DNA from 3 places in the Nocardia sp. NPDC058480 genome. Region 1 is predicted to be linked to each of the others. Evidence: predicted binding sites of a transcription regulator. Region 1 holds the regulator's gene; each other region holds the start of a gene.
What was found. Region 1 encodes HspR, which represses chaperone genes until heat shock. Its sites were predicted from a motif close to ANNTGAGTNNNNNNNACTCANNT; they were not measured.
Positions count from the first base shown of each region.

Region 1 (9,685 bases):
GCGCAGCGCCGACGACAAGAGCGATCCGCACCGTCGATAGGTCCCCAACGCTTCACCCGTTCCCACGCGAGGAGAGCACCATGGAATGGCTACTCGGCCTACTCGGCGGACTCGTCGGAGGCAATCTGGCAGGCTTCGGTAAACCCGGCCTCAATGTCGCCACCAGCAGCGCCGCGGGCGCGGTCGGCGGCGGCATCACGGGCGGAATCATCCAGGCGGCCACCAGTAGTGGACTCGACTTCGGTCAGATCATCGGTCAGGTCGGCGGCGGCGGCGCCGTCGGAGCCGTCCTGACGACGGTCATCGGCCTGACCATGAAAGGCCGCAACACTGACCACCTCACCAGGACGCCCCACCCCACCAGGTGAGTCGGTCAGCATCGGCGGGCCTGCCACTGGCAGGCCCGCCGATGTCGTGTCGCCGACAGCCGTCAGATGAAATAGGCAGTGCCCGAAGAACTTCCGGTCCCGTACCCCAGACTCTTCGCGAACTCCCGAACCGCGATCAGCGCATGCCCCACCGGTCCCGGATCGCTGCAAGACCCGCCGAGCGAAGAAAACGTGCACCCGTCATCGGCAATGGCGACCCCGCTGTCAGCCACGGCACTTCCCGCGGACGCGACCATCCCGCCCCCGGCCAACGCGGCAATCACAGCGACCCCGCCGAACGCCCGCTTCCACTGAACCTTGCTCAATGCACGCATACCCCCGAAACTAGTGCCGCCACAACTGGTTCGCACCCGTATCGATGCCCCGAATATTAAGGGCAAAGCGAGGTTTGGACTCGAGCGTGCGGTCACCCACCCAGCACCGGCACGACCTCTTCCGCGAGATACTGCTCGATCCCACGCCCGGCACGCTCCGCTTGGACAACGGTGGCGCCGTGCGCCTCGGCCGCAGCCGTCAACACCTTCCGAGACTCGGCTTCGACCCCACCGCCGATCACCAGCAGACGAACCCGCTCTCGCCCGAGAACCGCAAGAGCCTCCTCGTCGGCGGTCGACCCGAGAACGCGGAATCCGAGCCCGCCGACATAGCCGAGTGCGGCATCGACAACTTCGCGACCACGCCCGACGGCAAGCAAATCAACTGTGTACATGCGATTCCTTCCAGAGTGCCGGGGCGCACGGCAATCCGTACGCCCCTGGCCGTTTCATACTGTGACGTTTTCCCGCTCATCATCGAGCACCCGTTGTTCCAGCTTCGCGGCCTTCGGCAGGGCGAGGAATCCGAGGCACACCAACAGCAGCATCCCGATGCCGTAGAACAGCGTGTGCCGGAACGACTCGGCGAAGTTCACCGCGTTCGCCTCGGTGCCCGCTTCCGCGAGAACTCGCGAAACTGCCGCGTCACCAACAGAATTCGGCTGACAGCTGGCAGGCACCACAGCCGGGTCGTCCTCGGCCGACCGATCGTGCACACACGCCGCGAACCCGGCCACGATCTGATCCCGCACCCCCACCGGCACTCCTTCGACCGCCAACTCCGCCCGGATCTGCGGCGTCACCGATTCCACCCCGCGATCCGAATCCCGGTCCAGTGCGGTGAAGAACAGCACGCCGACCAGCGCGACACCCAGCGCGGTCCCCAACTGCTGCCCCGTGTTGAGCAAGCCGGACGCCGACCCGGCCTCTCGAATCGGCACCTGCCCGAGTAGCAGCTCGAGCGTCGGCGCGACCACCATCCCGAACCCGGCCCCGGTGATCAGCAACGGCAACGCCATCTGCCACGAGGTGAACTCACTCCCGTACCGCACTCCCATCGCCCCGTACAGCGCGAATCCCGCCGCGTTCACCAGGGCCCCGATCATCAACACCTTGCGCCCGTAGCGAGCGGCGAGCACCCCGACCGAAAGCCCCGCTCCCACACCGGCACCCACCGCGAACAGCGCCGAAGTGAGCCCGGCCCGCAACGGCGACCACCCGAGACCACCCTGCATGAACAACGTCCACACCAGGAAGAATCCACCCATCGCGATCCAGAACAGCAACCAGGCGCCGAGCCCGATCGCGAACGGCCGAGACCGGAACAGCCCGAGGTCGACCAGTGGCGATCGCCCCGCCCGCGCGAGCCCGCGCTCATAGAACAGGAAGGCGGCGAACACCACGAGAGCCGCACCCATCATCACGAAAGTCCAAGCAGGCCAATCGAGTCGACGCCCCTCGGTCAGTGGATAGACCAGCAGCAGTACGGCGGAAACCGCCAGCACCATCCCGACCGGATCCAGTCGAGGCGGCTTCGCCGACTTCGAATCGCTCATCACGAACCACGCCGCGATGAACCCCGCGATCCCGACCGGGATGTTCACCAAGAAGATCGGCCGCCAAGCCAACCCGAACAGATCGGCCTGCACCAGCACGCCGCCGAGCGCGAGCCCGACCGCTGAGGCGGACCCGCCGACACCGCTGTACACGGCAATCGCCTTGGCCCGCTCCTCTTTCGGGAACGTGGTCTGGATGATGGCCAGAATCTGCGGCACCATCAGCGCCCCCATCGCGCCCTGCGCGAAGCGGGAGCCGATGAGCACGGTCGGATCGGTGGCCAGTCCGCAGGCGGCCGACGCGATCGTGAAACCGGCCATGCCGGTCAGGAAGACGCGTTTGCGACCGTAGATGTCGCCGAGTCGCCCGCCGGTGATCAACACCGCGGCGAAGGCGAGCACGTAGGCGGCGATGATCCATTCGAGCTGTGAGTACTCGGCCCGCAGGTCGTTGCGAATGCTCGGCACGGCCACATTGACGATGGTCACGTCGAGTAGATCCATGAAGCCGGCGGCCAGCACCACCGCGAACGCGATCCAGCGCCGCGGATCCGCGGCGGGGGGAGTGGGGGAGGTAGTCACGATCGTCTCTCTTCGAGTAGGGGAACCCCTCAGCAGGAGCTCGGCGAGGCGCTGGGTATCCACCGCAATGTCATGGTCGGACTGGTCGATGAACTGGAGAAACGTGACCTGGTAGAACGCCGCCGCCATCCCAGCGACCGCCGAGCCCACGCCCTCTATCTCCTGCCCGCCGCGCATGCCCTCTTGGCCGAAGCCGAGCAGCGAGTGGTCGAGCTGGACGCCGAGGTCCTGTCTCCGCTGTCTCCCGGGGACCGTGCCGTCTTCCTCGACCTACTGCGCCGAACCGCCGAGGGCAACGGCCTTCGCCCCGGCATCCATCCCGGCCTCACCCGATAGCCCGTCGTTGGTCTCCGGACCGTCACGATCGCGCATCAGGGGCTGCAGTTGAGCGCACTCGTGGCAAGAATGGCTCGGGGGTCGGGAAATTTTTTCGGGTGGCGGGAATGAATCGCCGCAGCTACTGGTTGTGCTGATCAACAACATGAGCGACCCTGACTCAACTTCGGGTTGACTCGCGGTGGATCTCGCAGGCAGGATTGAGCCCACTACGCTCAGCGTTGCATCAACCGAAACGTCAAACAGGAGGAAACCACTATGGCTCGTGCGGTCGGAATCGACCTCGGGACCACGAACTCCGTCGTCGCCGTGCTCGAAGGCGGCGAGCCGGTCGTCGTCGCGAACTCGGAAGGCTCGCGCACCACCCCCTCGATCGTCGCCTTCGCGAAGAACGGCGAGGTTCTCGTCGGTCAGCCCGCGAAGAACCAGGCGGTCACCAACGTCGATCGCACCATCCGCTCGGTCAAGCGCCACATCGGCACCGACTGGAACGTGGAGATCGACGACAAGAAGTACACGCCGCAGGAGATCTCCGCGCGCACGCTGATGAAGCTGAAGCGCGACGCCGAGGCCTACCTGGGCGAGGAGATCACCGACGCCGTGATCACCGTCCCGGCCTACTTCGAAGACGCCCAGCGTCAGGCCACCAAGGAAGCCGGCCAGATCGCCGGTCTGAACGTGCTGCGCATCGTCAACGAGCCCACCGCGGCCGCGCTCGCGTACGGCCTGGACAAGGGCGACAAAGAGCAGACCATCCTGGTCTTCGACCTCGGTGGCGGCACCTTCGACGTCTCGCTGCTGGAAATCGGTGAGGGCGTCGTCGAGGTCCGCGCGACCTCCGGTGACAACCACCTCGGTGGCGACGACTGGGACGAGCGCGTCGTGTCCTGGCTGGTCGACAAGTTCAAGGCGTCCTCGGGCATCGACCTGACCAAGGACAAGATGGCCATGCAGCGTCTGCGTGAGGCCTCGGAGAAGGCCAAGATCGAGCTGTCCTCGGGCCAGTCCACCTCGATCAACCTGCCCTACATCACCGTCGACGCGGACAAGAACCCGCTGTTCCTCGACGAGCAGCTCACCCGCTCGGAGTTCCAGAAGATCACCTCCGATCTGCTGGATCGCACCCGCGCGCCGTTCCAGTCCGTGATCAAGGACTCGGGCCTGAACGTGGCCGATATCGACCACGTCGTGCTCGTCGGTGGCTCCACCCGTATGCCCGCCGTGTCCGACCTGGTCAAGGAACTGACCGGCGGCCGTGAGCCCAACAAGGGCGTGAACCCGGACGAGGTCGTCGCCGTCGGCGCCGCGCTGCAGGCCGGCGTGCTCAAGGGCGAGGTCAAGGACGTCCTGCTGCTCGATGTCACCCCGCTGTCGCTGGGTATCGAGACCAAGGGTGGCGTGATGACCAAGCTCATCGAGCGCAACACCACCATCCCCACCAAGCGCTCGGAAACCTTCACCACCGCTGACGACAACCAGCCTTCGGTGCAGATCCAGGTGTTCCAGGGTGAGCGCGAGATCGCCTCGCACAACAAGCTGCTCGGCTCCTTCGAGCTCACCGGCCTGCCCCCGGCCCCGCGCGGCGTGCCGCAGATCGAGGTCACCTTCGACATCGACGCCAACGGCATCGTGCACGTCACCGCGAAGGACAAGGGCACCGGCAAGGAAAACAAGATCAAGATCCAGGACGGCTCCGGTCTGTCCAAGGAAGAGATCGAGCGCATGGTCGCCGACGCCGAGGCGCACGCCGCCGACGACAAGGCGCGCCGTGAAGAGGCCGAGACCCGCAACCAGGCCGAGTCGCTGGTGCACCAGACCGAGAAGTTCATCAACGAGCAGAAGCTGAGCGAGGGTGGCGCACAGGTCTCCGCCGATCAGCTGGCGAAGGTGGAGAACGCGGTCACCGAGGCCAAGCAGGCGCTCGAGGGCACCGATATCTCCGCGGTGAAGTCGGCCGTGGAGAAGCTGGCCACCGAGTCGCAGGCCCTTGGCCAGGCGATCTACGAGGCCAGTGCCGCCGCCGACGCGCAGTCCGGCAACGGCGCGGGCCCGAGCCAGGCCGACGACGACCAGGTCGTCGACGCGGAGGTCGTGGACGAGCCGGTCGACACGGACAAGAAGTGACCGAGGCGAACTCCTCGGAGCAGGAGTTGGTCACCGAAATCCTGGACGACACTGCCGACGAGAACGCGGAGGCCGCCCCGGCGGACTCCGCGCTCGACGCCGAAGTCGTCGAACCGGAGCACGACGAGCTGGCCGAGCGCACGGCCGACCTGCAGCGGTTGACCGCGGAATACGCGAACTACCGTCGCCGGGTCGAGCGTGACAGGCAGGCCAACATCGACGCCGCCAAGGCGTCGGTGGTCACCGAATTGCTCGCGGTGCTCGACGATCTGGATCGGGCGAGGGCGCACGGCGACCTCGATTCCGGCCCGCTGAAGTCCGTCGCCGACAAGCTCGAGACCGCGCTCACCAAGCAGGGTCTCGTCGAATTCGGTGCCACCGGTGACCCGTTCGACCCCACGCTGCACGAGGCAGTGCAGCACGAGGGTTCGGGCGCCGACCCGGTGATCGGCATCGTCATGCGCAAGGGCTATCGGTTCGGCGACCGGGTGCTTCGGCACGCGTTGGTCGGGGTAACCGACGCGGAGGCATCGGACGCGGATGCCGCCGCGAACGAGGAATAAGAAAGGAGGAGATGCCCGGTGAGTCAACGGGAGTGGATCGAAAAGGACTTCTACAAGGAGCTGGGTGTCTCCTCTGGCGCCTCGCAGGACGAGATCAAGAAGGCCTACCGCAAGCTCGCCCGCGACCTGCACCCGGATTCCAACCCGGGTGATACCAAGGCCGAGGAGCGGTTCAAGACCGTCAGCGAGGCCAACGCGGTGCTGTCGGATCCGGCCAAGCGCAAGGAGTACGACGACACGCGCCGCCTGTTCGCGGGCGGCGGCGGTGGCGGCCGGGCCTACGGCGGCGGCGGGTTCAACCCCGGTGCCGGCGGCGGCTTTTCGCAGGACTTCAACATCGGTGACATCTTCGGTCAGGCCGGTGGCACCGGTGCCGCCGCGGGCGACGGCGGGCTCGGCGATCTGCTGGGTGGGCTGTTCAACCGGGGTGGCGGCGGCCGGGCGGCGGCTCGTCCGCGCCGCGGTGCCGATGTGGAGACCGAGACGACCCTGGGTTTCCGCGAGGCCGCCCAGGGCGTCACCGTTCCGCTGCGGATGACAAGTCCGTCGCCGTGCACCACCTGTCACGGCAGTGGTGCCAAGCCGGGCACCAGCCCGCGCGTGTGCCCGCACTGCAACGGTGCTGGCGTGGTCAGCCGTAATCAGGGCGCGTTCGGTTTCAGCGAGCCCTGCGACGACTGCCGCGGCACCGGGTCGATCATCGACGACCCGTGCACCGACTGCTCGGGTACCGGTATCCAGAACCGCACCCGCACCATCACCGTCCGGATCCCACCGGGCGTCAGCGATGGGCAGAAGATCCGGCTCGCCGGTCAGGGCGAGGCGGGTCTGCGCGGTGCGCCTTCGGGCGATCTGTATGTCACCGTGCACGTCAGCCAGGACAAGGTCTTCGGCCGTCAGGGCGACGACCTCACCCTGGTGCTCCCGGTGAGCTACAGCGAATTGGTACTGGGGACAACAGTTTCCGTGCCGACGCTGGACGGCCGGGTCGGCGTGAAGGTGCCCGCGGGCACCGCCGACGGGCGTATCCTGCGGGTTCGCGGTCGTGGTGTGCCCAAGCGCGGTGCGGCAGGCGGCGCCGGTGACCTGCTGGTCACGGTGAAGGTCGCGGTCCCGCAATCGCTCGACTCCGACGCCACCGATGCGCTCAAGCGCTATCAGGAAGCGGAGAAGGCCAGTGGCTTCGAACCGCGTGGAGGATGGGCGGGTGCTTGATGTCCGATGATCCGAAGTCCGTTTCGGGTGCTACCTCGCGTGCCGAGTTCTTCATGATCTCGGTGGCGGCTCAGCTGGCGGGGATGCACGCGCAGACGTTGCGTACCTACGACCGGCTGGGTTTGGTCACCCCACAACGGACCTCGGGTGGCGGACGCCGTTACTCGGCCCGCGATGTGGAGGTGCTGCGCGAAGTGCAGCGCCTGTCACAGGACGAGGGCGTCAATCTCGCCGGCATCAAGCGCATCATCGAGCTCACCAATCAGGTGGAGGCGTTGCAGCAGCGCGTCGAGGAGATGAGTGCGGAGCTGGAGCGGTTGCGGGCGGGCTACCGGCCCGATCTGTCGCCGCCGGCGCGCAGTACCGCGCTCGTGGTGTGGCAGCCACGGCATCGGCGCTGAGCAGTATTCGATGCGACGAGCCTCCGGTTCGACATCCGCTGCGGTGGATGCGAGCCGGGGGCTCGCCCGTCTCCGGTCAACCCCCGGCGACCGTACAGCGACTATTCAGCAACTCACTTATTCATGATCTTGCTGATCGGAAGTAGTGCCGCGGCGCGCTGAGGTGCGGATTTATCACCCTGGACGTCCAAAAATTTGCTGCCGGGATGCTGAATTCGGATCAAACGGAACGCAATTCACCGTGCCCGCCCAGCCACTCCGGTGCACCTACCTGGCGTGTCATGGCCCGGCGCGTCGGATTGTGGCAGGCGGCAGGTGTAGCGGAAGAGTCGCTCTACCAGGCATTTTGGTTTCCAGGTGTCTGGCATGCGGGGCGGTTTGAGGAATCATGGGCAGGTGTTCACCCGCAATTAACGGTCTTCGGGTATGTTTTCATGGGAAACTACTAGGAACCGCCTGGTATTTCAAGAATTACATGCGTGATGTTTAAGAGTACGATTCCTAAGCTGGCAAACCTCGCCTAGACTTCTCGCATCGGCTGCTGACGAGTGTCCTCCCAGCCCGTCACTCGCCGGCGCGGCTAGCGTTCGATGGCGAAACGAGGTTGTGACACATATGGATTCGCGGACTATCGCTTTGATCCGTACTACGTTCAAGGCGGTTGCTGCGGAAGAAGGTGGGTCCGAGAAGCTGTCGAGTTCGTTCTACTCGATCCTCTTCACGGACTACCCCGGTGTCCGCGACTACTTCCCGGCTGCCATGGATGCCCAGCGCGACCGACTCGTCACCGCGATCGCCTACGCCCTCGAACGACTGGAGGAGCCCGACAAGCTGCTGCCGTTCCTGGCCCAGCTCGGGCGCGACCATCGCAAGTACGGCGTGCAACCGGCGCACTATGTGGCCGTGGCCAACTCGCTGAAGTCGGCGCTGCGGTTGTTCGCCGGTGCGGAGATGTGGACCGACGAGGTCGCCAGCGCGTGGGATGAGGGCCTGGCCACCATCAGCGGCGCGATGATCAGCGCAGCCGACAAGGAAACGACACCGGCCACCTGGACGGGCACCGTCGTCGAACATCGCGAGGTGCTGCGCAATCTCTCGATCGTCCGGGTACAGCTCGACGAGCCGATGCAGTATGCCGCAGGCCAGTACCTCAGCGTGCAGATCCCCTCGCGGCCGCGCATGTGGCGTTATCTCTCGCCCGCGAACCCGGCTAATGCCAACGGCGAGATCGAGTTCCACATTCGCGGAGTGCTCGGCGGCTGGGTCAGCCCCGCGATGGTCGCGCACACCGCCGTCGGCGACCAGTGGCGACTCGGCTCGCCCCTCGGCGGCCTCGGCGTGCCACGCAACACCAAACGCAAGATGCTGATGGTCGGCTGTGGCTCCGGCATCGCCCCCCTGCGCGCCCAGATCATGGCGATGGCCCAGCGCCGGGTGAACCCGAAGGTCCACCTGTTCGTCGGCGGCCACCACCCCTGCGACCTCTACGACCTCCAGGTCCTGAGCCAACTCGCCATCACCAACAAATGGCTCACCGTCACCCCCGTCACCGAAAGTGACGAAAACCCCTGGTGGTACTACGACTCCGGCGAACCCCACCCCGAACTCCCCGGCCTCGAACCCCGCATGACCGGCCAAATCGGCAAGGTAGTAGCCAGCTACGGCCCCTGGGCAGACCGCGACGTCCAAATAGTCGGCTCCCCCTCGATGGTCCAAACCACCAAGTTCCGCTTGATGGCAGCAGGCACCCAAGCCCAGTCGATCAGACACGATCCCTTGTTCTGACTTGTCATTCCAGCAGGCACCCAAGCCCAATCGATCCGCCACGATCCCTTGTTCTGAGCGGTGAGCGGATTGCCATCTGGTGGTTGGTGCGGCTTCACGCATTTGGCGGCCGCCAGCTCGTGAGATAGCTTGTCGCTATGGGGGATTCAGCAGCGAAACCGCACGATGCTCTCTTCCGGCACTTCATCGGCCAGCCGAGCAACGCAGCCGCCCAAGCTCGCCCGGTCATCACATCCGCTCTAGCCGCGCGCATCGACTGGTCCAGCCTCGCCCTCGAGTCGATCAGCTTCGTCTCCCGGCACTTGCGCGGAACCTACAGTGATCTGTTGTTCAGCGCCCGTTTCGATGGCCGTGACGCATACCTCTACCTATTGCTGGAACACCAGTCCAGCAGCGACCATTTCATGTCGCTACGCATGC
Region 1 covers NZ_JBHXMN010000003.1:606,687-616,371, forward strand. The annotation lists gene ACFWO8_RS11575 (LGFP repeat-containing protein) at 1-40, shown strand, start outside; gene ACFWO8_RS11580 (hypothetical protein) at 81-368, shown strand; gene ACFWO8_RS11585 (hypothetical protein) at 431-703, opposite strand; gene ACFWO8_RS11590 (hypothetical protein) at 796-1,098, opposite strand; gene ACFWO8_RS11595 (MFS transporter) at 1,153-2,841, opposite strand; gene ACFWO8_RS11600 (MarR family winged helix-turn-helix transcriptional regulator) at 2,809-3,177, shown strand; gene dnaK (molecular chaperone DnaK) at 3,436-5,301, shown strand; gene grpE (nucleotide exchange factor GrpE) at 5,298-5,864, shown strand; gene dnaJ (molecular chaperone DnaJ) at 5,883-7,079, shown strand; gene ACFWO8_RS11620 (heat shock protein transcriptional repressor HspR) at 7,079-7,480, shown strand; gene ACFWO8_RS11625 (FAD-binding oxidoreductase) at 8,096-9,265, shown strand; gene ACFWO8_RS11630 (Rpn family recombination-promoting nuclease/putative transposase) at 9,403-9,685, shown strand, end outside.

Region 2 (9,685 bases), on a different contig from region 1:
GGTGAGGCCCGGCCCGGTGACCGTTGCCAGGGAGTGGTCGCCGGACCACTGGACGCCGAGTCCTCGATGATTGGCGTAGGCGTGGAGAGCGCGGCGTCGATCGGTGAGCGGAAACTCGGTGAGCCCCTCCTGGATAACCCGGGCGATGCGCGGTGCGAAGGGCGCGGGCAGCACGAACGACGGATGCTCGATCAGAAACGCGGCCCTGGTCCCGCCACCGACCGGCCCGCTATAGGCAGTCCACACTCCGGAGATCGCCTTGGCTGCGTCCATGAACACATTCACCACACCCTCGGCCCGATCGGGAGAACCGGGAAGCACGGCGAACGGCACTTCCGCATCAGCGAGTCCACTGATGCCATAACGGATTCCGAAGTCGCGCACGGACTGCGCGAGTCCGGTGACCGAATCCGGGTAGCCCGCCGGGTTACCCCACGCCCACAACCACGACTGAGGTCCCGGAGCCGCCGACCCGAGCAGGTGCATCCGCTCGCATTCGATCGGCTGGTCCCCGGTCAAGGTGAACCGGCCGACCGCCAAGTCGACACTCCACCCACGATCACCGGCGATATCGGCGAGATGCAGTTGATGCTCGAAGGAATACAGCGCGGCATCGTCGAGCAGGTTCGCCAAGGTCACATCAGACATGACGGCGAGCGTACCGAGCGCGAATCGGATCGCGGGAACGATCTTTCCGCCCGCGCGGCCCTGGTGAAACTCGATGTGAACTAGTCACAGGGTTCTCGCGGAAGTTACTGGCCAGAGCGGAAACTCGCTAGTTGCTAGTGCGCGCGGGAGTGTGTAGCGTCACACGAACAAGAACGGCCGCCCGGCGAGCGCCAACTCACCGAACGGCCTAGGTACGAAACAGTCAACAGCTGTTCGCACCGTAGGGTGAAATCCTACATGCAACGGCTCGGCGTCTCTTGATGCCGGGCTTTCGTCGTTCCAGGGGTGTGTCCATACCCTGACGACGGGCTGTCTGTGTCGTGTCCTGGGCCTTGGCCGCTCCTGTCGGTCGTTATCGGAGAGCCCGACCGAGGGGCAGACAACCCTGACACCCAGCCTCCTGCGAGCACCTTCGTCGTACGCCTCGCACGTACGCACCTGGTCGGTTCGGGAGTGCACACCTTCGCCCAGGTCCAACATCGCCACACGCCGAAACAGGCGTGGGGCCAATTGTGTTGGCCGAGGACGCAAATCGGGGTTCGGTGCGGGGAAGCGGGCAGGGATGGTTACGACACCGGCACCCTTGGGTGCTCCATACGGTGTAGTCCGACCGGACGTCGTCGGTCAGTCGTCGCGGCGATACCCACCGAGCGGCGCAACGAAGGTGATCGAGAAGCCCACATCGAGCAGGCCCGTGCAATGCGGCTGTCACGCCCTTGAATTCAGCGAATGCGTGAACGGCGGTGTGTTCTCAGCCGAAGATCTCGTCGGCATCAGCGGCGGTTGCCGCGCGCCGCAACCATGCGGTGAGCTGGTCGATATCGGCGCATTCTGCGATGCGGGCCCGCTGCAGAGCGGAAACAGTGAGGTGGCGGGCTTCCAGAACAGTGAGGATGCCACCGACAAGCCCCTCTTCACGCCCCTCTTCACGACCTTGCGCGACGTATTTCCGTGCGATCCGACCCTGATACTCGTACGTCATGGTCATCATTTCCTCCAACCTTCGGCGAGCGGGAATCAGATGGCGAGGACGGTTTTTCCACGTGCGTTGCCTTGGCCGAGCACGGCAGGAGCGGCTTCAAGGGGCACGGTCATCTGCACCGGAACGACAACATCACCGGCGGCGACGCGGGACAATAGTCGGCTCAATTCCGGTGAGCGCCCTTTGGATTCGAAGTTGCCGCCGGTGATGTCGTTTTCGCGCAGCACCGCTTCATCGGCCGCCCAGGTCGTCGAAAAGGCATGGCCGCCTCGGCGGACCAGGGTGGCGTGGGAGGCGAAATCTCCCGGCGAGCTGATCACGTCGAAGAGCACATCGATGCCGTCGGGATGGGTGAAGCGGACGGCGTCGGTGACGCTCGAGTCATGGCGGGTGGCCGGGTCCGGATCGACGAAATTCGGGTCGGCGGGGCGCATCTGGGTGTAGTCGACAGTTTCGGCGGCGCCGAGGCGGGCGACCTGGTCGGTGGCGTCGGCGCGGGCGGTGGCGATCACGTGCGCACCGGCGGTATTGGCCAGCTGGACGAGGAAGGAACCCACACCGCCGGTCGCGCCGACGATCAGTACCGTCTGGCCGGGCTGGATGTGCGCGGCGTCGACCAGATCCTGGGCGGTCACGCCGGCGACCGGCAGCGCCGCGGCGGCCACCGTGGTGACCCCGTCGGGGATCGGGACGAGGGTCGCGTCCTCGGGGACCGTGGCGTACTGCGCCCAACTGCCGTGTCCCGCCGGTGCGGTCAGGAACTTACCGACCACCTTGTCGCCGACCTTGAATTTGGTGACACCGGTGCCGATCGCCGAGACGGTGCCCGCGCCGTCGACGCCGAGGATCATCGGGAAGTCGGTGGGCATTTTGCCCTCCAGGATGCCGTCGGCCATTTTCAGGTCGAACGGGTTCACCCCGGCCGCGTCGAGCGCCACTTGAACCTCACCGGGACCCACCCCGGGGACGGGCACATCGGCGAGCTCCGGTGTGGCGCCGAACTTCTGAACCACGATCGCGCGCATGGGGGTGAACTCCTCGCATCGGGGGTGAGCCGGGCACCGCAATCCTAGGCGGATAGCCGTTCGACATGCGGTGATTGATCGTCTTCGGTGGTGTCGCGGCGTACCGTGAAGCGCGGCTTCGAAGTCCGCCGAAAATTTTTAGAGTTGAGCGGAACAGACTCAACTTTGTGAGCGTTGAACAAGTCGATACCGGACACACACAAGTAGGGAGATTCGTGGACTCGTTCAATCCCACCACCAAGACGCAGGCGGCCTTCAACGCCGCCCTTCAGGCCGCCGCGGCGGCAGGCAATCCGGAGATCCGTCCGGCACACTTGCTGGTGGCGTTGCTGGATCAAACCGATGGCATCGCCGCACCGTTGCTCAAGGCCATCGGGGTCGATCCGGCGACAGTCGAACGTGAGGCAGGTGCCCTCGTCGACCGCCTGCCGCGTGCTACCGGCGCCACCACCACACCACAACTGGGCCGCGAAGTCCTTGCCGCGATGACCGCTGCCCAACGGCTCGCCACCGAGCTCGGCGACGAGTTCGTCTCCACCGAGAACCTGCTGGTCGGGCTGGCCGAAGGCTCTTCGGACGTCGCCCAGCTGCTGCGTAAGCACGGCGCCACCCCGGAATCCCTGCGCGACGCGTTCACCGCGGTCCGCGGCGGCAGCGGCCGGGTGACCAGCGCCGATCCGGAAGCGAGCTATCAGGCACTCGAGAAGTACTCCACCGACCTCACCGACCTGGCCCGCGCGGGCAAACTCGACCCCGTGATCGGGCGCGACACCGAGATCCGGCGCGTGGTGCAGGTGCTGAGCAGGCGCACCAAGAACAACCCGGTCCTCATCGGCGAACCAGGCGTCGGCAAGACCGCCATCGTCGAAGGTCTCGCGCGGCGCATCATCGAAGGCGATGTGCCGGAGTCGTTGCGCAACAAGAAGGTTGTCTCGCTCGACCTCGGCGCGATGGTGGCGGGTGCGAAGTATCGCGGTGAATTCGAGGAGCGGCTCAAGGCCGTGCTCGACGACATCAAGAACAGCGCGGGCGAGATCATCACCTTCATCGACGAGCTGCACACCATCGTCGGCGCGGGCGGCACCGGCGACTCGGCGATGGACGCGGGCAACATGATCAAGCCGCTGCTGGCCCGCGGCGAGCTGCGCCTGGTCGGCGCGACCACCCTCGACGAGTACCGCAGGTACATCGAGAAGGACGCGGCGCTCGAACGGCGATTCCAGCAGGTGCTGGTCGGCGAGCCGTCGGTGGCCGACACCATCGGCATCCTGCGCGGCATCAAGGAACGCTACGAGGTGCACCACGGCGTGCGGATCACCGATTCGGCGCTGGTGGCGGCCGCGACACTGTCGGACCGCTACATCACCTCGCGGTTCCTGCCCGACAAGGCGATCGACCTGATCGACGAATCGGCTTCGCGCCTACGGATGGAAATCGACTCGCGTCCCGTCGAGATCGACGAGATCGAGCGAGCGGTGCGGCGCCTCGAGATCGAAGAGGTGGCGCTCGAGAAGGAGACCGACGCCGCGTCCAAGCAGCGGCTCGAGAAGTTGCGCCAGGAATTGGCCGATGACCGCGAGAAGCTCAGCCAGCTCACCACCCGCTGGCAGAACGAGAAGAACGCGCTCGATTCGGCGCGCGGGCTCAAGGAGCAGTTGGAGGCGCTGCGCGGGGAGTCCGAACGGGCAGAACGTGACGGTGAACTCGGCAAGGTCGCAGAGCTGCGCTACAAGCGCATCCCCGACCTGGAGAAGGAGCTGGCCGACGCCGAAAAGGCCAGTGCCGCAGCATCTGACGGTGACGTGATGCTCAACGAGGAAGTGACTCCCGACGACATCGCCGATGTTGTCTCGGCGTGGACCGGGGTGCCGGTCGGGCGCATGCTCGAGGGCGAGACCGCCAAGCTGCTGCGGATGGAAACCGAGGTCGCGGGGCGCGTTGTCGGGCAGGAAGAAGCCGTGCAGGCGGTCTCCGACGCGGTGCGCAGGGCGCGTGCCGGTGTCGCCGATCCGAACCGGCCGACGGGCTCGTTCCTGTTCGTCGGCCCGACCGGCGTCGGCAAGACGGAGCTGGCGAAATCGCTGGCTGACTTCCTGTTCGCCGACGAACGCGCGATGGTGCGCATCGACATGAGCGAGTACAGCGAGAAGCACTCGGTGGCCCGGCTCGTGGGCGCACCGCCGGGATACGTCGGCTACGACCAGGGCGGCCAGCTCACCGAAGCGGTGCGCAGGCGGCCGTACTCGGTGGTGCTGTTCGACGAGATCGAGAAGGCACACCCGGATGTCTTCGACATTTTGTTGCAAGTTCTCGACGAGGGCAGGCTCACCGACAGTCAGGGTCGCACGGTCGACTTCCGCAACACGATCCTCATTCTCACCTCCAATCTCGGCGCCGGTGGCGACCGCGATCAGGTGATGGAGGCGGTGCGGCGCGCGTTCAAGCCGGAGTTCATCAACCGGCTCGACGATGTGGTGATGTTCCACGCGCTCGACGCCGAGCAACTGGAGTCGATCGTCGACATCAACCTGCGTCAGCTGCAGAAACGGCTCTCACAGCGCAGGCTGACCCTCGATGTCACCTCCGAGGCCAAGAAGTGGCTCGCCGTGCGCGGCTACGACCCGGCCTACGGCGCGCGACCGCTGCGCAGGCTGATCCAGCAGGCCATCGGCGACAGCCTGGCCAAGGAACTCCTCTCCGGTTCGGTCGCCGATGGTGACACCGTGAAGGTGAGTGTGGACGACGCCACCGACAAGCTCGTCGTCGAACGCGAAGTTATCCACAGCCCGTGATTTATCCACAGCCCGGTGCGTAGGGACCACCCAAACGTACCGGGCTGTCCTACCCTGGAGCCCATGACGAACCCGAACGATCCGTGGGGGCAACGCCCGGAGGATTCGCCGACCGAACGGCTGGGTTCGCCGGGCACCGACTCGACCACGCCGTACGGAGGCAATTCGTTCGACGAGTGGGGGCAACCGTCGAACCCGACGCAGGCGTTGCCACCGCACGACGCGCAATGGGGTGCCTACGAAAGTGGCTATCCCGCAGCTCAACCCCCGCCACAGCAGGCGCCGCCCGGCTACGGCCAGGGTTATCAGGCGCCGCCACCCGGGTACGACCAGGGCTATCCCGCCGCGCCGCCACCGGGCTATCCGCCGCGGCCGCAGGACGGTGACCAGGAAGAACCGCCCAAACGCCACACCGGTTTGTGGATCGCGCTCGGCTTGGGCGTGCTGGCGTTGATCGCGGTCGGTGGAGTGCTGGCCGGTCTCGTGCTGAGCGGCAACAACTCCGATGAGAACACCGCTTCGGCGCCGACGACCACCCAGCTGCTCGTCCCGCCGACGCTGAAACAGACCACTCCGGGCACGCCGCCGAGCGCGAGCGGGCTCCCCGGCTTGCCGGGTCTGGGTGGCGGCGAAGATCTCGGCGCCACCATGGGCAGTATCACCGCGAATACCGGCACCGAGATCACCATGAGCACCCTCGGCGGATCCGACGTGCGAGTGCTGATCGACGACGCCACCCAGGTGATCTCGCTGACCAGCACGAAGGCGAGCGAGCTTCCCGTCGGCGACATGGTTATGGTGCAGGGCGACAAGAACCCAGACGGGTCGATCCACGCCAAGATCATCATCAGTACGGCGTTGCCGGGCGGCCCCCGATGAGCGACCCGCGCGTCGAATCCCCGGTGCTACCGGGCAATCACGGCGACGGCTGGATAGGCTAGGCGACGATGACGGCTATGTGGTTCGGGTTAGCAGCGATCGCACTCGTGGGTGCGATAGTCCTGCTGTATTTCGATCGGGTCCAGCGGCAGCGCACCGGACACGCGAGACAGGTGTGGGCGAAGTCCCAGGGCTACACCTACGTGTCGGTGGAGCCCGCGCTCGCCTCGACGTGGCGTCGTGGCGCGCTGACCAAGCTCGGCTACCTCTCGGCGGTCGACGTGGTCTCCGGTATTCGCAAGGGCGAGAAGTTCGTGCTCTTCGACCTGGAGGACGCGGCGACGCTGGTGGCCGTGCGACGCCAGATCGGCTCCGAGATCGATGTCGACATGCGGCTCAAGACCGCGGCGCCGCCGAAGGACCACGATCTGGAACTGCTCGGCGCCATCGGCGACCGGGTCGTGTTCGCCACCGATCCGGAGATCGCGCGCCACGCCGTAGATCAGCGGATGGTCGGCTTCATCGAGTCGCTGTCCGACACCGTGCAGATGCTGTGGAGCGAGGGCAACTGGACTCTCGGCATGCTCCCCGTCGGCAGCGGATCCAAGGACTGGGAGACCGCGATCGACGTGGTGCTCCGCCTGTCGGGCCTGCTGCACGTGCTGCCGCCGGTGGCCGAGCCCAACGAATTCACGCGGCCGAGGTCGAGTGCCAATCTCGCGCCCGGCTTCCGCCCCGAGTACGACGACGAAGACGACGATCGCGAATTCGCTTCGGGCCGGGCGGAATACGCCGACGTCGAAGAGCACGGTCGTGCCCGCTTCCCCGGTCCTGACGAACTCGATGCCGACGACGAGCCCTACGCCGCCCGTGGTCCGGCGGCACGCCTGCCCGAGACCGATGAGCCCTACGACAGTCGTGGCGCCGCGGTCGGCATCGACGACGACGAGCGCTACGCCTCGCGCGGTGCTGCCGCGCGCCCGGACGAGTCCTATGGCGCCCGGTCTCGCGAGGATCGCGCCCCGATCGGCGGCCGCGCCCCCGCGCTGCCCGCCGACTACGACCCCGATCTCGACGACCCCGAGTTCGAAGACCAGCCCGCACCCGGCCGCCGCCCACTCGGCGAACAGCCCAAGCGCCCGTCGCTGGCCGTCGTCCCCGAGCCGCGTCCCCGCACCGAGCCACCGCTCGACGACGCGGAACCGGGCCAGCCGGGTGGTCCGTTCCACCCCGGTTTCCGCCCATACCAGGGCCCTGTCCCGAAGTGATCCACCTGCCGCGGTAGTCGTCGCGGCATCCTCCTCGACCGGAATCGATCTCTGCGATGACCGACAGTCCCTTGCGCCCAACAGTCACTGACGCGCCAGCGTTCGACAGTCTTTCGCGCACGGCCGGAGCGAAGGCGGAGGTACGCCTACCCGGCGTGCACCGCCCCGTCGCCATGATCACCGGGCCGACGTCCGGCATCGGGCAGGGCTTCGCCCACCGCCTCGCCGCCCTCGGCTACGACCTGGTGCTCGTCGCCAGGAACGAGCAACGACTGCGTGAACTCGCCGACGTGCTGGCCCGCCGTTTCACCACCTCGGCCGAGATCCTCGTCGCCGACCTGGCCGATGACGACGACCGCGCTCGCGTCGCCGCGCGCGCCGCGAGCGGCATCGACTTCCTCTTCAACAACGCGGGTTTCGCGCATTCGGGTGAGTTCTGGACACTCGAGCCCGCGCAGCTGCAAGCGCAGCTCGACGTGAACGTCACCGCGGTCCTGCAGCTCACCAGGGCAGCCCTGCCGCTGATGGTCGCGGCGGGCGCGGGTTCGATCGTGAATGTGGCGAGTGTGGCCGGGTTGATCCCCGGACGGGGGTCGACCTACTCGGCCTCCAAGGCCTACGTCGTATCCTTCACGGAGGGTTTGGCGGGTGGATTAGTGGGCACGGGTGTCCGCGTCCAAGCGCTGTGCCCCGGATTCGTGCAGACCGAGTTCCACGAGCGCGCGGGCATCGAGATGAGTTCGCTGCCCAAGCGCCTGTGGCTCGACGTCGATCAGGTCGTCGAAGGGTGCCTGCGGGATCTGGACTCCGGCCGGGTGATCAGCGTGCCCGGCGTGCAGTACAAGGTGCTCACCGCGGTCGCGGGCTTCGTCCCGCGCACCCTGGTGGCCCGGATGAATCGCGGACTCTTCAACGCACGCGGAAGGACATGACTCAGATGATCGACCAAGCACGTCAGTCGCTCACGAAGGCCGATCGCGACCAGCTGGCCGCCCTCGTGCGCGAGCTCGCGGTCGTGCACGGCAAGGTGACGCTGTCCTCGGGCAAGGAAGCCGACTACTACGTCGACCTGCGCCGCGCGACCCTGCACCACCAGGCCGCCCCGCTGATCGGTTCGCTACTGCGCGAGCTCGTCACCGACTGGGACTTCGACGCGGTCGGCGGGCTCACCATGGGCGCCGATCCGGTCGCGATGGCCGTGATGCACGCGCCGGGTCGCCCGATCGACGCGTTCGTGGTTCGCAAGGCGGCCAAGGCGCACGGCATGCAGCGCCAGATCGAGGGCCCCAACATCGTCGGCAAGCGAGTGCTCGTCGTCGAAGACACCACCACGACCGGCAACTCGCCGCTCACCGCGGTGCGCGCGCTGCGTGACGCCGGTGCGATCGTGGTCGGCGTCGCCACCGTTGTCGATCGGGAAACCGGTGCTGACCAGGTGATCGCCGAGGAGGGGCTGGAATATCGATCGATCCTCGGCCTCGACGATCTCGCCCTGGGTTAGCCTGAACAACGCCGAACCCGGACGACGACGTGGTCTGTCCGGAAAGTCTGAAGGACGTGTGAGTCACCTGTGGTGAGCATTGCAGTTAACAAAGGTCGCGACAACGTCGCGATGCTCGGGATCGGTGCCTACCGTCCGCAGCGCATCGTCACCAACGCCGAAGTGTGCGAGACCCTCGACTCGACGCCCGACTGGATCTTCGAACGCACCGGTATCCACAACCGGCGCTGGATCAGTGGCGACGAGACGATCCGGTCGATCTCCGCGGCCGCCGGTGAGCGCGCGCTGAACAACACCCCGATCGATCGATCCAAGATCGGCGCGGTCATCCTGTGCACCTCGAGCTGGCTCAAGCTCACCCCGCACGGTGCCCCCTCGGTGGCCTCCGACCTGGGGCTCAACGGCGTCGCGGCGTTCGACCTCACCTCCGGCTGTGGTGGCTTCTGCTACGGCCTCGGTGTCGCCGCCGACCTGATCCGCGCGGGCTCGTTCGACTATGTGCTGGTGATCGGCGCCGAGACGATGACCGTCGGCCTCGACCCCACCGACCGCGGCACCGCGATGATCTT
Region 2 covers NZ_JBHXMN010000001.1:1,138,813-1,148,497, reverse strand. The annotation lists gene ACFWO8_RS05370 (DUF6882 domain-containing protein) at 1-648, opposite strand, end outside; gene ACFWO8_RS05365 (hypothetical protein) at 1,421-1,660, opposite strand; gene ACFWO8_RS05360 (NADP-dependent oxidoreductase) at 1,687-2,676, opposite strand; gene clpB (ATP-dependent chaperone ClpB) at 2,892-5,468, shown strand; gene ACFWO8_RS05350 (DUF5666 domain-containing protein) at 5,532-6,347, shown strand; gene ACFWO8_RS05345 (hypothetical protein) at 6,416-7,615, shown strand; gene ACFWO8_RS05340 (SDR family NAD(P)-dependent oxidoreductase) at 7,789-8,547, shown strand; gene pyrE (orotate phosphoribosyltransferase) at 8,553-9,116, shown strand; gene ACFWO8_RS05330 (beta-ketoacyl-ACP synthase III) at 9,186-9,685, shown strand, end outside.
Region 2: a site for HspR is predicted at 2,819-2,841, ahead of clpB (ATP-dependent chaperone ClpB). Genes of this name have one in related genera too.

Region 3 (9,685 bases), 250 kb from region 1:
CCAGGCTGGTCGACAGCCGTCTCGGCACCGAACCTGCCCAGCACGAGCCCGACGCAAACCGCTCGGACCGGCTCCTCGACACCGAGCCGGCCGACCGCGGCCAGTGGATCGGTGCCGAGTCCCTATATACAGTCCGGCGGATTCACCCCCGGTCCCACCGAGCTGCCCTGGCAAGTCGCCACCCACGCGGGACAGAATTCCGCCGCGATGGGCAGCGAGTTCACTCCGCCGCCCTTTGTGGTCGCGCACAAGCCCGCGTCCACCGGCCGCCCGCAGCCCGCCGGCGCATCGCGGCGCACCCGCACCCTCCTGATCGCCGCATCCGCGACGGTCGCGGTGGCGGTGGCCTGCGGTGCCTATCTCATCGGCACCCAACTGGGCACGGAGTCCACTGCGACGACCACTCTCGCCGGAACCGACTCGGCCACCGTCCCCTCCGCCACCACCTCGACCACCGAGGCTCCCGCCAGCGCGACGGTCCCGTCGGAGTTCGTCGGCACGTGGCAGGGGCGTGCCAACGACGGCCCCGTCCAGTTCGACATCGAGCTCACCATCACCCCCGGCGCCGTCGGTCAGGAAGTCGCTACCTCCGCCAATACCGGCACCTTCTCCCGCGACCGCTGCGACCGTGCGGAAACCCTGACCGAGGCCACCACCAACCACCTCACCTTCCGAGCCAGGCTCACCGCGGGGAGCGGCTGCATCGACCAGGGCGCCACCTCGACGGTCACCCTGCAATCCGACGGCACGCTCGCCTATCGAACTCCCGGCTACCTCGGTGGCACCATCGCCGGCTCCCTGCGTAAAGGCTGACATGCACTCCGACCGAACTGGAACAGGTTGCCGCCGGATTGCCTATGGTTACCCTGGTACGGACGCAGCCGGTCATTTGTCCAGGATTGATCGCCCGCGTCAGCCCGTGGAGAGGAACTGGGGAATGGCCGCCGATACCGCATCACCCCAGGTGACACCGGTCTCAGAAATTCTCGCATTGCGATCTGGGTCACTAATATGTCAAACTCTCGCCCACACTGTGAAGCCGATCGGTCTCACAATGTCGGGAAAGGGAGTCGATTGAGCAGGCGGCAGGTGCGCGTGGTTGCCACCCTCCCGAAGGCTGCCCTGATGTCAGTCGAAAGTGACCAGCGCCAGGGCCGCGCCGGTGAGCAGATCGACCAGCTCGTCGACGGGCGGGCGCGACTCGCGCAGCAGCCACTCGTGCGCCACGCCGTTGACCGCGCCCGTGATCAACCCGGTGGTCAGCTCGGCATCGCCACGCAACCGCACGCCGACCTGCTCCAAGCCCCCCTCGATCAGCGCCGACCAGGCGTGCCTGCGAGTCCGGCGATGGTTCTCCATCCGATCGCTCACTCCGACGACCTCGATCAGCGCCACCTGCGCGCGATAGGGGTCCGAGCCGAGCGACTCCAGGTAGGCGCCGAAACCAGCCCGCAGCGCGAGCTGTGGATCGGTCGAGCCGAGCGCGATCAGCGCGGTGCCCACCGCGGCCGCCGCGTCGTCCTGGATCCGGTCGTAGGCCGCTACCAGCACGTCTTCGCGGGTCTCGAACTCCTCGTAGAACTGCCGCTTGGACAGCCCGGCCGCCGCGCACACCTCGGCGAGCGAGCACGTGGCGTACCCGCGTTCCGCGAAAATTCGCGTCGCTGCTTCCAGGAATCGCAGTCGTCGCTCGGCTTTTCGCGCGACGACCGTACGACCCCCATACCGCCTGTCCGCTGTAGTCACCTCTCCAAAGTATCCGAAACCCGAAATAACATGTACCTTTTCGGGTCGCTTCATCTATCCACCGAACAAAGGACGGCCGACCAGTGCTGAGCACCCGAGCATCGCGGACCGCATTGTCCGCCCTCGTACTAGCGGCGGGTGCGGCACTCGTGGCACCCACGCAGGTGATGGCTGCCCCGCAGTCCGCCGCGACGCAGCCGAGTGTCCCCGCCATCGCGGAGAACGTCCCCTCCGGGACGCTGGCCGCGCTGGCACCGACGATCGTAGGCGCCATCTCCGCTCCCGCCCCCATCGCCGACAGCGGACAGGCCGCGATCCTGGCCCAGGCTCGTGTGCTGCTGGCCACGCCCGGCATCCCCGCGCAGGTCAAGGCCACCCTCGAAAAGGTCATCACCTTCCTCGACGGCAGTGGCGGCGGCGGTCCCGAACTGCCGCCTTCGGACGGTCCGCGCATCGCGCAGTTCCTGTACCCGACCATCGGCAAGGGCTGCATCGGCCCGACGTCGGATTCCGTCGGCACCGCGCTGGCCGTACCCGGCCCCGCCGAGCTGCCGCCGCCCGGACCGGCCGCGGGCCAGACCGGCTTCGTCTTCACCGCGCTCGGCACGAAAACCGCTACGGTCGTGCAGAATCCGCCGATGACGGTGCAGTGGGTCAACCTCGACAACCGCCGCACCGGCACCCAGCCGCTCACCACGGAGGCGGGTATCAACGCCGACGGCCCGGCCACCCTCACCGCTATCGCCGACACCGGTCCCGGCCGGGTCGCTGCCGTGATCACCGGTTCGCTCACCACGGCCACCGCCGATGGTGACCGCACCTGCTCGTTCGCCCCGACCCTCGGGTTCTTCACTGTCGGCTGAGTCTCGCACCACGCAATTGGAGTTCGATCTATGAAGTTTGTCGTCCCCGGCCTGGTCAGCGGCCTGACCGGCGCGGTCCTCGGGGTGATTGCCGTACTCGGCATCACCGCGGGCGCGCAACAGAATTCGATCCCGGCGCCCGAGGAGTCCGGTGACCCGGGCTCGTCGCTGCTCGGCGACGTGCAGTACGGCTCGCGATGAGCAACGTGCGCAGGCTCATCGCCTGCATCCTCGTCGGTCTCGGCGCGCTGCTGCTCGCGGCCGCCATCATGATCCCCACCTACACGGTCGGCAAGGTCGGCAAGACCCCGCTCGATCTGCGCGTCACCACCATCGCCAAGAGCGTGCCCGGCGAGGAAAGCCTTGTGCTCGACGCGAAGTCGCTCACCTCGCCCGAGGGCTCGGCCACGGTGAACACCAATGTGCCGCTCGTTTCGCAGCGTTTCCTGACGGTCGAAGAGCCCTCGGACGCCGATGAGATGACCATCCAGGCCGGCCAGACCCTGCTTCGCGCCGACATGGATCCCAAGGAAGGCCTGCTCACCGCCTCGGTCGACCGCGTCACCATCGACCGCGTCACCGGCGAGCCGATCGACGCCTCGCCCAACGGTTCGATCGCCGTGGCTCAGGATCCCAAGTCGGGCGCCGCGATCCCCACCGAGTCGCAGCGGCGCGGCCTGCAGTACCGCTTCCCGATCGGCACCGAGAAGAAGTCGTACCCGTACTTCGACCTCAACGCCCGCGCCACCTACGACATCGATTTCATCGAGGAGTCGGAGATCAACGGCGTGCCGGTCTACCACTTCCGCCAGGACATCCCGGTGACGAACATGTGGGACGTCGTCAAGCACCCGTCCTATCAGCTCGCCCTGCCCGCCGCCAAGTGGGGCCTCGAGGGCACCGAGCCGGTCACCATGACCCGCTTCTACACCAACACCCGCGACGTGTGGGTGGAGCCGAGGACCGGCGCGGTCCTCAAGGGTGGCGAGAAGATCCACATGTACTACGGCCGTAGCGCCGAGCAGGTCGACGTCTCTGTGCTGAAGTCGAACCTCGTCTTCGACGAAGAGACCATCGAGGCCCAGCTCGCTATCACTCAGGAGAGCCTCGACAAGCTCGACCTGTTCGGCAAGACCCTGCCGATCATCCTGGGCATCCTCGCCGCTCTCTTCCTGATCGGCGGCGCTGTCCTGGGATTCATGAGCGCCGGCTCCACCTCGGGCCGCCCGTTCGATCCCCCGACGGAGCGGATTCGTTCCTCGAACCTGTAGACCAACTGTCCCAACGCACTCGGCCTCCCCGGTCCTCAACCCGGGGAGGCCGAGCTGTTTTCCGGGCAGGTCTTCGAAACATCGATGCGTGGAGTCGGTGCCCTTCCTGCAACTTGGAGTTACACTAAGGGGGCAGAATCTACATCGTTGTAGGACGGAGCTGGCTCATGTTCGGCATCAAATCTCGGGATCAGATCGCCAATCAGTTCGAGGCCCCAGCCGACAACGGATTCTTCGGGCCCGGGTCGGTGACGTGGAAGGTGTGGAGCTACCCGACCTCCTATGTCCTCGGGTTCGCACGGGCGGTCACCATCGAGCACCTCGACCCCAATCTCGCCGCCGCTGTGGTGCAGTCCGGCGGCGTTCGTACCCGCACCCATACGCGATACGCACGCACCATCCACTACTTCGCGCTCGTGGCGTTCGGCGCCACCGAGCCAACCGCCAAGGCGGCCGATGTGCTGGTGAAGATCCACACCAAGGCAATCGGCAACGACCCGGTCACCGGCGGCACCTACGACGCGAACCGGCCCGACTCGCAACTGTGGATCCATGTCACCGCGTGGCACTCGATCCTGTACTGCTACGAGAAGTTCGGTCCCGGCCGGTTGAGCGAGGCCGAGGAGAACCAGTTCTGGGCCGACTGCGCGCTGGCCGCCGAGCTCCAGACGATCGACCCGGCCACCGTCCCGCGTTCGCGCGCTGAGGTGATCGAGTTCTTCGAGTCGTGGCGTCCGCGCCTGGCCGCCTCCGAGGATGCTCAGGACATGGTCGACTACATCCTTCAGCTCGACGTGGCGCTGCCGCCGGACCTGCCGCGCCGGACCCGGCTGGCCATGGCGCCCGTCATCTGGCTGCTGCGCAAGGGTGTTATCTCGACCTACCCCGCCTACGTGCGAAAGATGTTCGGCCTGACCCAGGGCCGCGGCACCGACATGGCGATCAATGCCCCGCTGACGGTGCTGCACACCCTGCTCGACCGTGTTCCGGCCCTGAAGTTCTGGTTCATCGGGTTGATGGCGCCCACGACCACCGCGGTGCTCGCGCCGGTCGCCCTCGGCATCCCCGCCGTCGAGCAGACCACCATGACTCCGCGCGAGGCCCAGGCCCGCTACGGCTACGACATTCCGGAGCAGGCCCACCAGGATCTGCGCGCCAAGCAGCACCAGCGCGTTTTCGAGGCAGGCGCCAAGCCTTCGGACGAGGGTCTGATCGAGTCGCAGGAACACATCGGCGGCATGATTCCCATCGCGCGTGGGTGAGGGCGACTATCTGGAGCCCTGATGGGATTGCCGTACTCGGGCCGCCTCGCGGGTGAGGTGGTCGCGCTCTGGCACGGTGGTGGCGGCGTGTGACGCCTCGGCGTACAGGGTGGCAGCCTGCTCGAGGTCGCCCGCGCGTTCGAGTAGGTAGGCGCGGGATGCGGTGTGGCGAGGCAGTTCTGGGTCCAGGTCGGCCAGTGCGGCCAGGCCGGCTCGGGGGCCGTCGGCCTCGCCGACCGCGACCGCGCGGTTGAGGCGCACGATCGGGCTGTCGGTGAGTCGCAGTAGTTCGTCGTACCACTCCACGATCTGTATCCAGTCCGTTTCGGCGGTGCTCGGGGCGTCTGCGTGCAGGGCGGCGATCGCGGCTTGGGCCTGGTATTCGCCCAGCCGGTCGCGAGTCAGCGCGGCCTGCAGGATCGTCACCCCTTCGGCGATAAGTGTTGTGTCCCACCGGGAGCGGTCTTGTTTCGCGAGCGGTACCAGACGACCGTCCTCGGTGCGCGACGCACGGCGAGCGTGGTGCAACAGCATCAGCGCGAGCAGCCCCGACACCTCGGGTTCGTCGGTCCAGGCGGCGAGCTGGCGGGTGAGCCGGATGGCTTCGGCGGCCAGGTCTACGTCACCGCTGTAGCCCTCGTTGAAGACGAGATAGAGCACGCGCAGCACGGTCGTCGGCTCGCTGGGCCGATCGAGCGGTAAGCCGGTGATGCGCTTCTTGGCTCGGCTGATCCGTTGCGCCATAGTCGATTCCGGAACAAGGTACGCCGTCGCTATCTGCCGGGTCGTCAGGCCGCCGACCGCGCGCAACGTCAACGCGACCGCCGAGCCGGGAGACAGCGAGGGGTGCGCGCACAGGAAATACAGCCACAGGGTGTCGTCCATGGCGGGTACGGGGCCGGCTTCGGGCTCGGCATCGACGGCGAATTCCCTGCCTCGCCTGGATGTTTCGGCCCGTGCCGCATCGATGAACCTTCGCCAGGCGACGGAGACGAGCCAGCCCTTCGCATCGCGCGGTGGATCCTCGGGCCAGGTTTCCAGCGCTCGGATCAGCGCCTCCTGCACCGCGTCCTCGGCCGCGGCGAACTCGGCCCCGCGGCGGACGAGAATCGCGATCACCGCGGGGACGAGTTCGCGCAGTAGCGCGTCGTTCATTCGGTCACCGTGGGCAATTCCGCGTAGAACGGCCGCAGTTCGAGCCATTCCTGCACCGGCTTGCCCCCTGCGCCTGGTGCCGCCGACAGCTCCCCGGCCAGTTCGAGCGCCCGGTCATAGGTCTCGACGTCGATGACCATCCACCCGGCGATCAGGTCCTTGGTCTCCGCGAACGGCCCGTCGGTGACCGGCGGGCGCCCCTCGCCGTCCGAGCGGACCCACGTGCCCTGGGTGGACAGTGCCTGACCGTCGACGAACTCGCCGGTCGAGCGCAGTCGATCGGCGAAATCCACCATGTACTGCACATGCGCGGACACCTCATCCGGCGTCCACTGATCCATCGGCGCGTCGTTGACCGATGCGGGCGCGCCACGGTAGTGCTTGAGCAGCAGGTACTTGGCCATGATGTTCTCCTCGGTTCGTGTTCTTCGTGGGTTGTACCCCTGGGACGGAGCCGTTCGCGCGTTCTCGACATCCGCGGCGAAAGAATTTCGGAGAATTTTTTCGCCGTGAGTGAACGGCGCTACCTGCAGGAACAAACAGTGGGGGGTCCATGTTGAGTCAACAAAGCTCAACTTTGGAAGGGTCGACATGACTTCAGCTCAGAACCTGCCGGTGCTGTTCCTGACCGATCCGATCGTGCTGCCGGGCATGGTCGTGCCCATCGAACTGGACGAATCCGCGCAGGCCGCCATCGACGCCGCGCAGGCCGCCAAAACCGGCTCGGTGCTGGTCGCGCCGCGCCTCGACGAGGGGTACGCGTCCTACGGCGTCGTCGCCACCATCGAACAGGTCGGCCGGATGCGCGGTGGCGCGCCGGCGGCCGTGTTGAAGGCCGAGCGCAGGGCGCGGATCGGGCACGGGGTCACCGGGCCCGGCGCCGCGCTGTGGGTGGAGGCCGAACTCGTCGAGTCGGTCGAACCCGACCAGCACACCACCGAACTCGCCGCCGAGTACAAGAAGCTGGTCGTCGCCGTCCTGCAGCGGCGCGAGGCCTGGCAGATCATCGACATCGTCAACCAGCTCGACGACGTGGAGGCCATCGCCGACACCGCGGGCTACGCGCCGTACCTGTCCGATGAGCAGAAGCGCGAGCTGCTCGAGACCCCCGACGTCGTCGTGCGGCTGACCCGTCAGCTCGAGTGGATCAAAGACCACATCGCCGAGGTCGAGGTCACCGACAAGATCTCCGAAGACGTCCGCGACGGCATGGAGAAGAGCCAGCGCGAGTTCCTGCTGCGCCAGCAGCTCAACGCCATTCGCAAGGAACTCGGCGAGGACGAACCCGACGGTGCCGACGATTACCGCACCCGCGTGGAGAACGCTGACCTGCCAGAGAACGTCCGCGCCGAGGCGCTGCGCGAGGTCGGCCGGTTGGAGCGCGCCAGCGATCAGAGCCCGGAATCGGGCTGGATCCGCACCTGGCTCGACACCGTGCTCGATCTGCCGTGGTCGGTGAAAACCGAAGACAGCACCGATGTTTCGGCCGCTCGCGCGGTGCTCGACGCCGATCATCACGGTCTCGACGAGGTGAAGGACCGCATGGTCGAGTACCTGGCCGTGCGTTCGCGTCGGGCCGCGCGTGGTCTCGAGGTCGTCGGTGGACGCGGTTCCGGTGCGGTGCTCGTACTAGTCGGTCCGCCTGGTGTCGGTAAAACCTCGCTGGGTGAGTCGGTCGCAAAGGCTTTGGGCCGCAAGTTCGTTCGCGTCGCCCTCGGCGGCGTGCGCGACGAGGCCGAGATCCGTGGCCACCGCCGCACCTACGTCGGCGCGTTGCCGGGCCGGATCGTGCGCGCGGTGAAGGAGGCGGGTTCGATGAATCCCGTTGTCCTGCTGGACGAGATCGATAAGGTCGGTTCCGACTTCCGTGGTGATCCGGCGGCGGCATTGCTCGAGGTCCTCGACCCCGCGCAGAACCACACCTTCCGCGACCACTACCTCGACCTGGACCTCGATCTGTCGAATGTGCTGTTCATCGCGACCGCCAATGTCATGGACACCATCCCCGGTCCCCTGCTCGACCGCATGGAGCTCATCACCGTCGACGGTTACACCGAGGCCGACAAGGTGGCCATCGCCCGCGACTTCCTGGTCCCCCGCCAGCTGGAACGCAATGCGCTGACCGCGGAAGAGGTTTCGATCACCGACGCGGCACTGCGCGAGATCGCCGCCAACTACACCCGCGAGGCCGGGGTTCGTCAGATGGAGCGCCTGGTGGCAAAAGCCTTGCGTAAGGCGGCAACTCGCCTGGTGGCGGGCGACTCCGCCCGTGTCGACAAGGATGCTGCGCCCGGCAACGGCGCCGGGCTGGGCAGCGCTGCTGGGCTCGGCAACGGCGCTGAGCTCGGCAACGCTGCGGCGCTCGACAAGGACACGGCGCTGGTCGACAACGGCTCGCTCGGCGAGGGTGCGGTGCTCGGCTACGACCCGGAACTCGGGTACGACAACGTCATCGACATCGAGTCCGGCCCACAACCGGCCGGTCAGGTGACGAACTTGACCGTCGACATCGACAACCTCGCCGACTACCTCGGCCGCCCCCGCTTCACCCCGGACTCGATGGAACGCACCTCCGTCCCCGGTGTGGCTACGGGCCTCGCGGTAACCGGAGCAGGCGGCGATGTCCTCTACATCGAGGCCAACGGCGCCGAGGGTGAGCGCTCCCTCACGCTCACCGGCCAACTCGGCGACGTCATGAAGGAGTCCGCCCAGATCGCCCTCACCTACGTGCGCTCGCACCTGGAGGAAATCGGCATCGAACCCAAGGTCCTTGACCGCAATATCCACATCCACTTCCCCGCGGGCGCAGTCCCCAAGGACGGCCCCTCGGCAGGCGTCACCATGGTCACCGCCCTGGTCTCGCTGGCGCTCGGCCGCCCGGTCCGCGGCGATGTCGGCATGACCGGCGAGGTCACCCTCAACGGCAGCGTCCTGCCGATCGGCGGCGTGAAACAGAAGCTCCTCGCCGCCCAGCGAGCCGGCCTGAAGACCGTCTTCATCCCGGCCCGCAACGAACCAGATCTGGACGAGGTCCCGGCCGAGGTCCTGGCTGCCCTGGAAGTCCGCCCCGTCGGTGACGTGGCAGACATCCTGGCTTACGCCATCGAACCCATCGCCGAACCCGCCGCCGACAGCAAGACCTTCGCCGTCAGCGCCTGACAGGTACCGGGAACGGGCCGCGCACCGAGCGCGGCCCGTTCGTCGTAGCGCGGGATCGCCGGTCTAGCGGCTGACGGTCGGCGGTAGTACCGGCCCGTCGACGGTGATGACGGCCAGTTGGTCGGTGTCGTAGTTGTCCTGGTCGTCGTCGAATTCGGCATCGTCGTCGAATTCGACGTCCGCGTCTTCCTCGTTGGAGGGGGCGAGGTCCTTTTCGACGCGGCGGGTG
Region 3 covers NZ_JBHXMN010000003.1:355,800-365,484, forward strand. The annotation lists gene ACFWO8_RS10455 (serine/threonine protein kinase) at 1-813, shown strand, start outside; gene ACFWO8_RS10460 (TetR/AcrR family transcriptional regulator) at 1,129-1,746, opposite strand; gene ACFWO8_RS10465 (hypothetical protein) at 1,830-2,609, shown strand; gene ACFWO8_RS10470 (DUF2613 domain-containing protein) at 2,640-2,810, shown strand; gene ACFWO8_RS10475 (DUF3068 domain-containing protein) at 2,807-3,880, shown strand; gene ACFWO8_RS10480 (oxygenase MpaB family protein) at 4,048-5,142, shown strand; gene ACFWO8_RS10485 (RNA polymerase sigma factor) at 5,149-6,297, opposite strand; gene ACFWO8_RS10490 (YciI family protein) at 6,294-6,701, opposite strand; gene lon (endopeptidase La) at 6,889-9,456, shown strand; partial or broken gene ACFWO8_RS10500 (PaaI family thioesterase) at 9,685-9,685, opposite strand, start outside.
Region 3: a site for HspR is predicted at 6,852-6,874, ahead of lon (endopeptidase La). Genes of this name have one in related genera too.